Regions from separate parts of the Streptomyces sp. NPDC057099 genome, predicted to be linked through region 2. Evidence: riboswitches for the same ligand, from Rfam matches in the RefSeq annotation. Region 2 holds a riboswitch; the other holds the start of a gene.
The links. Region 2 has a riboswitch for cyclic di-AMP ahead of ACFT4A_RS25835 (M23 family metallopeptidase). Riboswitches for the same ligand answer to the same signal wherever they lie in the genome.

Region 1 (6,263 bases), on a different contig from region 2:
GAAGACCGAGGGCTGAGGGCAGCGGCCGTGAGGTGCTCCGATCGCTGCGTAGGGTCATGGCATGCGACATGAAGTGCCCGGGGTGCCCGAACTGTTCTCGTGGGAGTTCGCCACCGACCCCTACCCCGCCTACGCCTGGCTCCGCGAGCACGCCCCCGTGCACCGGACCAAGCTGCCCAGCGGTGTGGAGGCCTGGCTGGTCACGCGGTACGCCGATGCCAAGCAGACCCTCGCCGACAACCGGCTCTCCAAGAACCCGGCGCATCACCACGAACCCGCCCACGCCAAGGGCAAGACGGGTATCCCCGGTGAGCGCAAGGCCGAGTTGATGACGCATCTGCTCAACATCGATCCGCCGGACCACACCCGGCTGCGGCGGCTCGTGTCCAAGGCGTTCACGCCCCGCCGGGTCGCCGAGTTCGAGCAGCGGGTGCAGGAGCTCACCGACGGTCTCATCGACGGGTTCGCGCAGCAGGGGTCCGCCGACCTGATCCACGAGTTCGCCTTCCCGCTCCCCATCTACGCCATCTGCGACCTGCTCGGCGTCCCCCGCGAGGACCAGGACGACTTCCGGGACTGGGCGGGCATGATGATCCGTCACCAGGGCGGGCCCCGGGGCGGCGTGGCGCGGTCCGTGAAGAAGATGCGCGGCTACCTCGCCGACCTCATCCACCGCAAGCGGGAGGCGCTCCCCGCCGAACCCACCCCCGGCGAGGACCTCATCTCGGGTCTCATCCGCGCCTCCGACCACGGCGAGCACCTCACCGAGAACGAGGCCGCCGCCATGGCCTTCATCCTGCTGTTCGCCGGTTTCGAGACAACCGTGAACCTGATCGGCAACGGTACCTACGCCCTGCTCACCCACCCCGAGCAGCGTGCCCGGCTCCAGGCGTCCCTCGCCGCCGGAGAGACCGGCCTCCTGGAGACCGGCGTCGAGGAACTGCTGCGCTTCGACGGCCCCGTCGAGCTCGCCACCTGGCGCTTCGCCACCCAGCCGCTCACCATCGGCGGGCAGCACATCGAGGCCGGCGACCCGGTCCTCGTCGTCCTGGCCGCCGCCGACCGGGACCCGGAGCGGTTCGCCGATCCGGACGTGCTCGACCTCTCCCGCCGCGACAACCAGCACCTCGGATACGGCCACGGCATCCACTACTGCCTCGGCGCCCCGCTCGCCCGCCTGGAGGGCCAGACCGCCCTCGCCACGCTCCTCACCCGCCTCCCGGACCTGAGGCTCGCGGCCGACCCGGCCGAGCTGAGGTGGCGCGGCGGCCTGATCATGCGCGGGCTGCGGACGCTGCCGGTGGAGTTCACGCCCGCGCCGGTGGAGTCCACGCCCGCCCAAAGGTGACACACCGTCAGACCTGTGATCTTCACGTGATCTACGCGGCATTAACTTGTGACAAGTGATCGTCTGCCTATACGTTCACCCATCATCGGCGCGGCCTGGGAAATCCCTCCGCCGCGCCGGTCTCTGCTGTCTTGCGAAAGGTCTCCGTATGCTCTCCGGGAACGGTCGGCACCGTCGCCCCCGCCAGGCTCCGGCCCTCCTCGTCGCGGCCGGAGTGACCGGCTCCGCCATCGCGATCCCGCTCCTCGGAGCCACCGGCGCCAGCGCGGCCGACGGCACGACCTGGGACCGGGTCGCGGACTGCGAGAGCGGCGGCGCCTGGAGCGAGAACAGTGGCAACGGATACTTCGGCGGCCTGCAGTTGTCGCAGGAGGACTGGGAGAACCACGGCGGCCTCGGCTACGCCCCGAGCGCCGACCTGGCCAGTCGTTCCCAGCAGATAGCCGTGGCCGAGAGAATCCTCGCCGACCAGGGAGTCGGCGCCTGGCGCACCTGCGGGCTGCTCTCCGGCCTCGAGCAGGACAAGGAGTCGTCCGACTCGGATGACTCCTCCGACTCGTCCGGCTCGTCGGATTCGTCCGGATTGCTCGACTCTCTCGGATCGTCCCCTTCATCGTCCGACTCGCCGTCCTCTGACGAGTCGTCGACCTCGAAGGACGAATCCACCAAGTCCGACAAGTCGCCCGACTCCGAGGAGTCCGCCTCCCAGGACCAGGAGCCCAGCAGCTCCCCGTCGGCCACGCCCGAGGGTGACAAGTCCGACAAGTCGCGGCAGGACGGCGACTCTTCGGCGTCCGCCGAGACCGACTCCGGCTCCGGCCGTCACCGCGGCCCCAGCGCCGACGAGGCCCACGCGCCCGAGAACGGCCGTACGGACGAGTCCGCGGGCCGTCACGCCTCGCGCGACGACCGCGGCGACGAGGGCTCCGACGACTCGTCCGTAGGTGCCTACATCGTGGGGATCGGCGACACCCTCTGGTCCATCGCCGACTCCCTTGGCATCAGCGGCGGATGGCACGAGCTCTACGACGGCAACAAGAAGGCCGTCGGTACCGACCCGGACCTCATCCGCCCCGGTCAGAAGCTCACGGTCGAGGGCGAAGCGGACGAGAAGTAGCGGTTCGGGCAGTGCGGAAACGGGGGCGGAAGTCGCCCCGAAACAGCGCGAGTTCGCGTCATGTTTCGCGGCTGATGTCCCGTTTGATGCCCGTGAGAGATAGATCTCAGAAGCCCTGATCGTCTTTGAAATTCGGCGGATCGCGTGGCTACGGTCGGGACCGCTCGTCACCACGAGCCCCGGCTGCCGCAACGCCGAATCCTGCCAGCGGCCGTACGGGAACAGTCGTCGCGTCAAGCGCCGTAGGCAGGAGCGGGGGACCCAAGGTAGGTGCCCGACCGGCCAGTTGCGCCGGAAGGGCTTGGGGTGAAGCCGTGTCCCGGGAGGGGCGCGGCCGGGCAACTCAACCGGCCCGAACCCGACAGCTCACCTCGCAGGCGTCGGTGAGGGGATCCTTCCATGCTGTTTTCCAGCAAGGGCAAGCACCGTCGTCCGTCCAAGGCCAGCCGTGCCATCGCCGTCGCCGGTGTCACCGGTGCCGCTGTCGCCGCCCCGCTGATGGCGGCCGGTGGCGCTTCCGCCGCCACCGCCTCCGAGTGGGACGCCGTCGCCCAGTGCGAGGCCGGCGGCAACTGGTCCATCAACACCGGCAACGGCTACTACGGCGGTCTGCAGTTCTCCGCCTCCACCTGGTCCGGCTACGGCGGCACCAAGTACGCCGCCACCGCCGACCAGGCCACCAAGGAGCAGCAGATCGAGATCGGCGAGAAGGTCCTCGCGGGCCAGGGCAAGGGCGCCTGGCCGGTCTGCGGCAAGGGCCTGTCGAACGCCAGCGGCGGCTCCTCCTCCTCGGACGACTCCGGCAGCTCCTCGCAGCAGAGCGAGCAGAGCCAGCAGAGCACCGAGTCCCGCGAGACCCAGCAGCAGCCGGCCTCCCGCTCCGACGAGCGCCCGGCCGCCAAGAAGACCGTCACCACCCCGACCGGCAAGAAGGTCAAGAAGGGCGACGGCGAGTACAAGGTGACCAAGGGTGACACCCTGAGCTCGATCGCGGCGGACGAGAAGGTCGAGGGCGGCTGGGAGAAGCTGTTCCAGCTGAACAAGGACATCGTCGAGGACGCCAACCTCATCTACCCGGGCCAGCAGCTGCACCTGAAGTAAGCAGCGGCTCTCATGGGCTCCCCGCCCCGGTGCGTGTTCCCCCCGTACGCGCGCCGGGGCGGGGTTTTTTCTGCCGGTCTTTGCGTCCCGGCTTTGTTCCGTTCGGAAACAATTTACTCTCGGTTCTGTCCATGGGGTGGGCGACCCGGTGGCCGATCGGCCCGAGCCGGTTAGGCTCATGTCGCGAGCCACCACGGCCCGCACCTCGCCGGGTCCACGTGACCCGCGTACCCGCGTCACATAAGAAGGAGATGCTCGTGCCGTCCATCGACGTCGTCGTAGCCCGGGAAATCCTGGACTCCCGAGGCAACCCCACGGTCGAGGTCGAGGTCGGCCTCGACGACGGCAGCACCGGTCGTGCCGCCGTCCCGTCCGGCGCCTCCACGGGCGCCTTCGAGGCCATCGAGCTGCGTGACGGCGACTCGAACCGCTACCTCGGCAAGGGTGTGGAGAAGGCCGTCCTCGCGGTCATCGAGCAGATCGGCCCGGAGCTCGTCGGCTACGACGCCACCGAGCAGCGCCTGATCGACCAGGCCATGTTCGACCTGGACGCCACCGACAACAAGGGCTCCCTCGGCGCCAACGCCATCCTCGGCGTCTCCCTCGCCGTCGCCCACGCCGCCTCCGAGGCCAGCGACCTGCCGCTGTTCCGCTACCTGGGCGGCCCGAACGCGCACCTGCTGCCGGTGCCGATGATGAACATCCTGAACGGCGGCTCGCACGCCGACTCCAACGTGGACATCCAGGAGTTCATGATCGCGCCGATCGGCGCGGAGTCCTTCTCCGAGGCGCTGCGCTGGGGCGCCGAGGTCTACCACACCCTGAAGAAGGTCCTGAAGAGCAAGGGCCTGGCCACCGGCCTCGGCGACGAGGGCGGCTTCGCCCCGAACCTCGGCTCCAACCGCGAGGCCCTCGACCTCATCCTCGAGGCGATCAAGGAGGCCGGCTACACCCCCGGCGAGCAGATCGCCCTCGCCCTCGACGTGGCCGCGTCCGAGTTCTACAAGGACGGCGCCTACACCTTCGAGGGCAAGACCCGCTCCGCCGCCGAGATGACCGAGTACTACGCCGAGCTCGTCGACGCGTACCCGCTCGTCTCCATCGAGGACCCGCTGTTCGAGGACGACTGGGACGGCTGGAAGACCATCACCGAGAAGCTCGGTGACAAGGTCCAGCTCGTCGGCGACGACCTGTTCGTCACCAACCCCGAGCGCCTGGCCCGCGGCATCGACGAGAACGCCGCCAACGCCCTGCTGGTCAAGGTCAACCAGATCGGCTCGCTGACCGAGACCCTGGACGCCGTCGAGCTGGCCCAGCGCAACGGCTTCAAGTGCATGATGTCCCACCGCTCCGGCGAGACCGAGGACGTCACCATCGCCGACCTGGCCGTCGCCACCAACTGCGGCCAGATCAAGACCGGCGCCCCGGCCCGCTCCGAGCGCGTCGCCAAGTACAACCAGCTCCTGCGCATCGAGGAGATCCTCGACGACGCGGCGGTCTACGCCGGCCGCAGCGCCTTCCCGCGCTTCAAGGGCTGACCCGGGCGACCCGATAAGGGTCAAGCCTGAGCCAGTCGTACGTACGTCCCCGTACTCGGTCCCGTACCGTGTCCGGGGACGTACGCGCGTTGGACGGTGGAGCGGGAGAGCGGGGAGACATGGCCGTGAAGGACCGGGACCGTTTCTCCACCGCGACCAGGATCCGGCTGCTCGGTGAGCAGACCGCGGCCCGGGTCTACCGTTCCCAGACCCGGCGCCAGGCGCGCCGCTCCCGGCTGACCGGCCGGGCCGCGCTGCTCGCCCTGGTGATGTGCACGCTGATCGTGGCGCTCGCCTACCCGATGCGGGAGTACGTCTCCCAGCGTGCCGAGATCGACGACCTCCAGCGCGAACAGCAGCAGGCCCGACAGCGCGTCGAACGGCTGCGCGACCAGAAGGCGCGCTGGCAGGACGACGCGTACGCGGAACAGCAGATCCGGCAGCGGTTGCACTACGTCATGCCGGGGGAGACGGGATTCATCGTCGTCGACCCGCACGCGGCGCGGCAGTCGCACGCCGTGCTCGGGACGGCCGACCGCCCCTGGTACGCCAATGTGTGGGACGGCGTCGACAAGTCCGACGCCTCCGACCGATGACCCCGAAGACCCAGCCGGTCGTCCGACTCATATCTGACTCAAAGAAAGACAGCCTGAAGACAGCCATGGAAACGCCCCCGCCGACCACCCCGCGCACCGAGCCCACCGACGCGGACGTCGAGGCCTTCAAGCAGCAGCTCGGGCGGCCCCCGCGCGGTCTGCGCGCGATCGCGCACCGGTGCCCGTGCGGCCAGCCCGACGTCGTCGAGACGGCACCTCGGCTGCCGGACGGGACGCCGTTCCCGACGCTGTACTACCTGACGTGCCCGCGCGCCGCCTCGGCCATCGGCACGCTGGAGGCGAACGGCGTGATGAAGGAGATGACCGAGCGGCTGGCCTCGGACCCCGAGCTGGCGGCGGCGTACCGGGCGGCGCACGAGGACTACATCCGGCGGCGCGACGAGATCGAGGAGCTGAAGAACTTCCCGAGCGCGGGCGGCATGCCGGACCGGGTGAAGTGCCTGCACGTGCTCGTGGGCCACTCGCTGGCCGCGGGGCCCGGCGTGAACCCGCTCGGCGACGAGGCCATCGAGATGCTGCCGGAGTGGTGGCGCAAGGGCCCG
Region 2 (6,263 bases):
GTGGCGACGGAGCTGGCGACCAACCTGCTGCGGCACGCCGACGGCGGGCGCGTCGTCATCAACCTCGTCGAGCGCGGCCGGGACGGCGCCCAGGAGACGTCCGTTCAGCTCGTCTCGCTCGACCACGGCCCCGGCATCCCGGACATCGCGGCGGCGATGCGCGACGGCTACACCACCGCGTCCTCCCTCGGCGCCGGCCTCGGCACGTGCCGGCGCATAGCGAACGACTTCGACCTGCACAGCGCCCCCGGGCGGGGCACGGTGGCCATGGCCCGCATCGGCCACGAGCGGGCTGCCAAGGGATCGCAGAGGTCGCAGCCCCTGCCCGGCCCGCGCGTGGGCGGGGTCAACGTCCCCCTCGGCCGGGCCGAGCACTCCGGCGACGCGTGGAGCCGGGTCTACGACGGCGACCGCGTGACCCTCCTGCTCGCCGACGGGCTCGGCCACGGGCCCAAGGCCGCCGAGGCGTCCGGCGCCGCCGTGGCCGAACTGCGCGGGCTGGCCCACCTGCCGCCCGCCGAGATCCTGCGGAACCTGGGCAGGACCCTGCGGCCCACCCGGGGCGCGGCCGTCGCCGTGGCCCAACTCGACCTCTCATCCGGGCAGTTGAGCTTCGCCGGAGTCGGCAACGTCGGGGGCCGGCTGCGCACCGACGGTACCTGGAAGCCGCTGCTGTCCCACCCCGGCATCGTGGGTGCGCAGGCCCCGGCGTCCGTGCCCGTGCAGCGCGTTCCGTGGCAGGAGGACAGCCTGCTCGTCCTGCACAGCGACGGTCTGCCCGGTCGCTGGACGCCGCCCGACGACGGTGTGCTCCTCGGCTGCGACCCGGCGGTGGTGGCCGTGGCGGTGCTGCGGGACGCCGGGAGCGCGGCCCTGCCGGTGCGGGACGACACGTGTGTGGCCGTACTGGGTGCCGGTGCCGGTGCTGATACCGGTGGCCGGCACGGCTCGCACGGCTCGGGGGCCTGACTCACTCCGTTCCGTCAGGGCCGTCAGGGTGCGGCACGACCGCGTCCCGTGCCGCCAGGAATCCCAGCAACCCCCGGCTCAGCGCCACCCGTTCCGCCGGTTCCATCGCCGCCAGCGCGGTGGCCAGGGCCTCGGTCCGGCGTTCTGCGACATCCTTCAGGACGTGCCGGCCGTGCGCGGTGAGCCACAGCTGTACCTCTCGGCGGGTGCCCGGGTGCGGGGCCCGTTCCAGCAGGCCGGCCGCCGCGAGCCGGTCGCAGAGCCGGCTGGCCGTGGGCAGGCCGATGTCCAGCTCGTCCGCCAGGGCCGTGACGTTCAGGCCGGCCGCCGCCTCCACGGTGCGCAGCGCCCGCAGCTGGTGCGGGGACAGGCGCAGGGACGCCTCCTGGGCGGCGACCGACCACAGGGCCGTCAGACTGTCCACGGCATCGGCGACCTGTGACGCGACGGCTTCCGGGCCGTCGCCCGGTCCCCTCGCCCGGGGGGCGCCGGGGGCGCCGAGATCGGTCACGAAACGTCACTTTCCATAAGCTTCGGGTACTGCGGAGATCACCCTCTTTCAAAGGCTGTACCCGATGAGCCGAGGGGCAAGCAGCCCCGGTTCAGCCCGGCCCGGCCGGACCCCGTTCAGCCGGCGCTGAGTTCCGTCAGCGCGGCCAGCGGCAGCGTGTGCTGGGTCTGGAGGACCTTGGCGCGCAGGTAGCGGACGTTGTGCGCGGTGGTGAACACGCCCGTGGGGACACGGTCGCGCACGTCGACGCCCAGGGTGCGCAACTGGTCCGCCTTGTCGGGGTTGTTGGAGAGCAGGTCCAGCTCCTCGATGCCCAGGGCCCGGAGCATCTGGGCCGCCGCCGTGTAGTCGCGGGCGTCCTCCGGCAGCCCGAGCGCCGCGTTCGCCTCGTACGTGTCGAGGCCCTCGTCCTGGAGGGCGTACGCGTCGAGCTTGTTGTAGAGGCCGATGCCCCGGCCCTCCTGGCGGAGGTAGAGGAGCACGCCGCCGCGGTCGGCTATGCGCTCGACCGCCTCGCGCAGCTGCGGACCGCAGTCGCAGCGGGCCGAGCCGAACACGTCCCCGGTCAGGCACTCGGAGTGCAGCCGCACCAGCGGGACCGGGCCCGGCTCGCCCAGGACGACGGCCACGTGTTCCTGCTGGTCGGCCAGTCCGTGGAAGGTGACGAGCTCGGCGTCGACCTGGTAGCCGTCGTGGAAGCGAAGCGGTACCCGGACGCGGGAGCGCGGGGTGGCGAGGGCGGCGGGGGTGTCGGGCATGCGGGGCCTCCGGGTTCCGTTCCTGTTCGGCTGCACAGCCGTCTGCTTCAGATTTGAAGCAGATCCACGGTTCGGAACACTACCCTTGCTTTAAATTTGAAGCAACGAGGTTCGGTTTCTTGTGACGTGCCTCACTGAAGCGCCTCAGAGGGCCGCGGGTGGCCTCACGAACGGGTCGTGGAGGACCCACGAACAGGCCGCGGAGGACCTCATGAGCAGGCCGTGGAGGACCTCCGCCGCCACGGCACGTCGTCCGACGTCGGCCGTGTCCCGTCCTCCTGGAGCCCCTGCGCGATCGCCGCGGAGATCTCCTCCAGCTGCGCCACCTGCTCCTCGCTGAGCCGGTCGAACACGAAGCTCCGCACGGTCTCGACATGCCCGGGCGCCGCGCGCTCCAGTACGGCGAACCCCGCCTCGGTCAGTGCGGCGATGCTGCCCCGCTTGTCGTACCGGCAGGCCTCGCGCCGCAGCATGCCGTCCTTCTCCAGCCGTGTCACCGCGTACGTCAGGCGGCTGCGCGTGATCTTCAGCCGCTCGGCGAGATCGGTCATGCGCAGGCGCTGTTCGGGGGACTCCGACAGGACGGACAGGATGGAGTAGTAAAGGTGCGGCATGCCGGCGTCCTGCTGGAGCTGCCGGTCGATCGCGTCCTCCAGGAGCAGCGAGGAGGCGATGTAGGCGCGCCAGGCGCGTTGCTCCTCGGGGGTGAGCCAGCGAGTCGTCATGCCGCCAGTGTAGGTTTGTTTCAAACTTGAACCAAGACCCGGCAGGCCCTAGGCCCCGCCGGTCCGCCGTCCCACCCGACCGGGGAGCGTCGATGCCTCACCCGTACGTCCTGCTGTCCGCCGCCGTCTCCCTCGACGGCTACCTGGACGACACCGGGCCCGAACGCCTGCTGCTGTCCGGCCCGGCCGACTTCGACCGGGTCGACGAGGTCCGGGCGTCCGTCGACGCGATCCTGGTCGGCGCCGGCACCATCCGCGCCGACAACCCGCGCCTGCTGGTCAACTCGGAAGAGCGGCGGGCCGCCCGCACAGCTGCCGGCCGGCCCGAATACCCCCTCAAGGTCACCGTCAGCGGCACCGGCGACCTCGACCCCGAGGCGCGGTTCTGGCACACGGGCGGCGAGAAGGTCCTCTACACGACCGACCAGGGCGCCGAGCGTGCCCGGACCCTCGGTCTCGCCACCGACGTGGTCCCCCTCGGCACCGACCTCGACTGGCGTCGGCTCCTCACCCACCTGCACGACGTACGGGGTGTGCGACGGCTCATGGTCGAGGGCGGCGGCCTGATCCACACCCAGCTCCTCACCCAGGGCCTGGCCGACGAACTCCAACTGGTCCTCGCCCCGCTCTTCGTGGGCGACCCGAAGGCCCCCCGCCTCTTCGGGCCCGGCGGCTACCAGGGCGGCCGGCTCCGGCTGCTGGAGACGCGGCGGATCGAGGACGTCGTCCTCATGCGCTACGAACCCACCGCCCCGGGCAGCGGCCCCCTCGCCACCGCCGCCGACCACCACTGGCTGGCCCTCGCCTGCGAACTGGCGGACCTCTGCCCGCCGTCGGACACGGCGTTCAGCGTGGGCGCGGTGGTGGTCGCGGCCGACGGCACGGAACTGGCCCGCGGCCACTCCCGCGAGGGCGGCGACCCTCTCGCGCACGCCGAGGAGGCGGCCCTGGCGAAGCTCGACCCGTCCGACCCGCGACTCGCCACCGCCACGGTCTACAGCAGCCTGGAGCCCTGCGCCCGCCGCGCCTCCCGCCCCGCACCCTGCGCCCGGCTGCTCCTCGACGCGGGCGTCCGCCGAGTGGTCACCGCCTGGCACGAGCCGGACACCTTCGTCCAGGACGCCGACGGCAGCGGAGTCCTGGCGGCCGGCGGGGCGATGGTCGTCGCCCTCCCGGAACACGAGCAGCGGGCCAAAGCCCCGAACCGTCACCTGCTCTAGGGGACGGATTCCGCTGCTGAGCATGAGGTGGTCAAGAGTGGTCCCGCGGATGGCGTACACTGGAATCACAACGACGCGGGGTGGAGCAGCTCGGTAGCTCGCTGGGCTCATAACCCAGAGGTCGCAGGTTCAAATCCTGTCCCCGCTACTGAAGGCCGAGGGCCGGAATCCGAAAGGGTTCCGGCCCTCGGTGTTTTCCGGTTTCCGTGCCGCCGTTACTGCCAGTGAGTGAAGCGCGCCGCTCCGCATAGCAACTGACATGCCGTCAATACCCGGTCGTCACTTACGGAGCGGGTAACTCGCCCGATTTACGCCGGTCATGGCAGGTAAGTCCGCACGAAAAAGGTTAATGATCAAGTGGAATCGCTGGAATCCACTCCCCGGGTCTATTAACGTTCGATAACGCAGCGCGGTCGTCCCAGCCGTCACAGAAGGCGGCTCCGTGCGCACGCGCCGAATCCCGAAAGGGAACCGGGGAACCACCACTTGGGGTGAATCGGGCGTAAACCACCGTGGAAGCACGGCCGGTATACGCGCGTAGGAGACCTTCCTGCTCCGAACCCGTCAGCTAACCCGGTAGGCGAGAAGGAAGGAAAGGAGTACGCCCACGTGGCGTCCAACCGGCCTGCCCCCGCGGCCCCGTTCGCGCGGAACCAGCGCGACACCGAGACTTTCGGCTACGGCGGTCAGCGCACCGACGAGGGCCCGTTCCAGGAGTGGAACCCCACCGAGGAATCCATCCGTCCCGTCCGTGGCCGGCATCGCGTCACCAAGCAGCGCGGCGGAGGTCTCGCCCGCAGCTCCACCGTCCTGGGCGTCGGCGTCATAGCCGCCGTGGGCGCGGGCGGCATGGCCAGCGCCCAGACCGGCAAGCCGCCGGTCTCCATCTCCGTGCCGGACCTGCCCTCGGTGGGTTCCCTCATCTCGGACGACGACACCCCCGCGGGCTCCTCGACTCCGCTCAGCGGTCTCGGCAAGGCCACGGCGGACACCGAGGAGAACTCCTCCGGCGCCGGCGAGGCGCTGCGCGCCCGGATCATGGCCCAGGTCGAGTACCAGCAGGACCAGATCGACACCAAGGCCGCGCAGGACGCCGCCGACGCCGCCGAGAAGGCGGCCGCGGAAGCCGTGGCCAAGGCGGAGAAGGAAGCCAAGGACAAGGCCGCCGAGGCCAAGCGGAAGGCGGAGGAGGAGGCCAAGAAGAAGGCCGAGGCCGAGCGTCTCGCCGCCCTCGCCAAGCAGTTCACGCTGCCGACCTCCGCGTACACCCTCACCTCGACCTTCGGTCAGGCCGGCGCCTACTGGTCCTCCGGCTACCACACGGGTCTCGACTTCGCCGCCCCCACGGGCACGCCGATCAAGGCGGTGCACAGCGGCACCATCACCGAGGCGGGCTGGAACGGCTCGTACGGCTACAAGACGGTCCTCACCCTCGATGACGGCACGGAGATCTGGTACGCGCACCAGTCCTCCATCGGCGTCAGCGTCGGCCAGAAGGTCAGCACGGGCGATGTCATCGGCCGTGTCGGCGCCACCGGCAACGTCACCGGCGCCCACCTGCACCTCGAGGTGCACTCCGGTGGCTCCAGCAGCGGGATCGACCCGATGGCGTGGCTGCGGGGCAAGGGACTGAACCCGTAAGCGGCGCAAGCCAGTCGAAGCACCGGCGGCCCTGACGACGACCCCCCGACGTCAGGGCCGCCGGTTTTCGGTGTGTGCGGGGGCGTTTACAGGACCTTTGCGTCTGTCCTGGAATGAGCCGCTCCGGCATGGCCGTTGACGAGGAGCATGACTTCTCTTCGCAAGCTCGGCTCCTCCGACCTCGAAATCTTCCCGCTCGCCCTCGGTGGCAACGTCTTCGGCTGGACCGCCGACGAGGCGCAGTCGTTCGCCGTGCTCGACGCGTACACCGCCGCCGGCGGCAACTTCGTCGACACCGCCGACGTGTACTCGGCGTGGGTCGACGGCAACCAGGGCGGCGAGTCCGAGACCGTCCTCGGCAAGTGGCTCGAGGTGCGCGGCAATCGAGCCGATGTCGTCGTCGCCACCAAGGTCAGCCAGCACCCCGAGTTCCAGGGCC

Region 1: linked by a shared signal. The riboswitch ahead of ACFT4A_RS20875 (transglycosylase family protein) and the one ahead of ACFT4A_RS25835 (M23 family metallopeptidase) in region 2 are both predicted to bind cyclic di-AMP.

The regions. Positions count from the first base shown of each region.
Region 1 is NZ_JBHUTX010000015.1:124,802-131,064, forward strand. Features, by position in the region: gene ACFT4A_RS20860 (nucleoside triphosphate pyrophosphohydrolase) at 1-16, shown strand, start outside; gene ACFT4A_RS20865 (cytochrome P450) at 62-1,348, shown strand; gene ACFT4A_RS20870 (transglycosylase family protein) at 1,497-2,465, shown strand; cyclic di-AMP (ydaO/yuaA leader) riboswitch at 2,694-2,860, shown strand; gene ACFT4A_RS20875 (transglycosylase family protein) at 2,865-3,566, shown strand; gene eno (phosphopyruvate hydratase) at 3,824-5,104, shown strand; gene ACFT4A_RS20885 (septum formation initiator family protein) at 5,224-5,700, shown strand; gene ACFT4A_RS20890 (DUF501 domain-containing protein) at 5,766-6,263, shown strand, end outside.
Region 2 is NZ_JBHUTX010000023.1:83,176-89,438, forward strand. Features, by position in the region: gene ACFT4A_RS25805 (SpoIIE family protein phosphatase) at 1-969, shown strand, start outside; gene ACFT4A_RS25810 (MarR family winged helix-turn-helix transcriptional regulator) at 971-1,480, opposite strand; gene ribA (GTP cyclohydrolase II) at 1,597-2,238, opposite strand; gene ACFT4A_RS25820 (MarR family transcriptional regulator) at 2,448-2,963, opposite strand; gene ACFT4A_RS25825 (dihydrofolate reductase family protein) at 3,056-4,183, shown strand; tRNA gene ACFT4A_RS25830 (tRNA-Met) at 4,258-4,331, shown strand; cyclic di-AMP (ydaO/yuaA leader) riboswitch at 4,625-4,781, shown strand; gene ACFT4A_RS25835 (M23 family metallopeptidase) at 4,793-5,824, shown strand; gene ACFT4A_RS25840 (aldo/keto reductase) at 5,972-6,263, shown strand, end outside.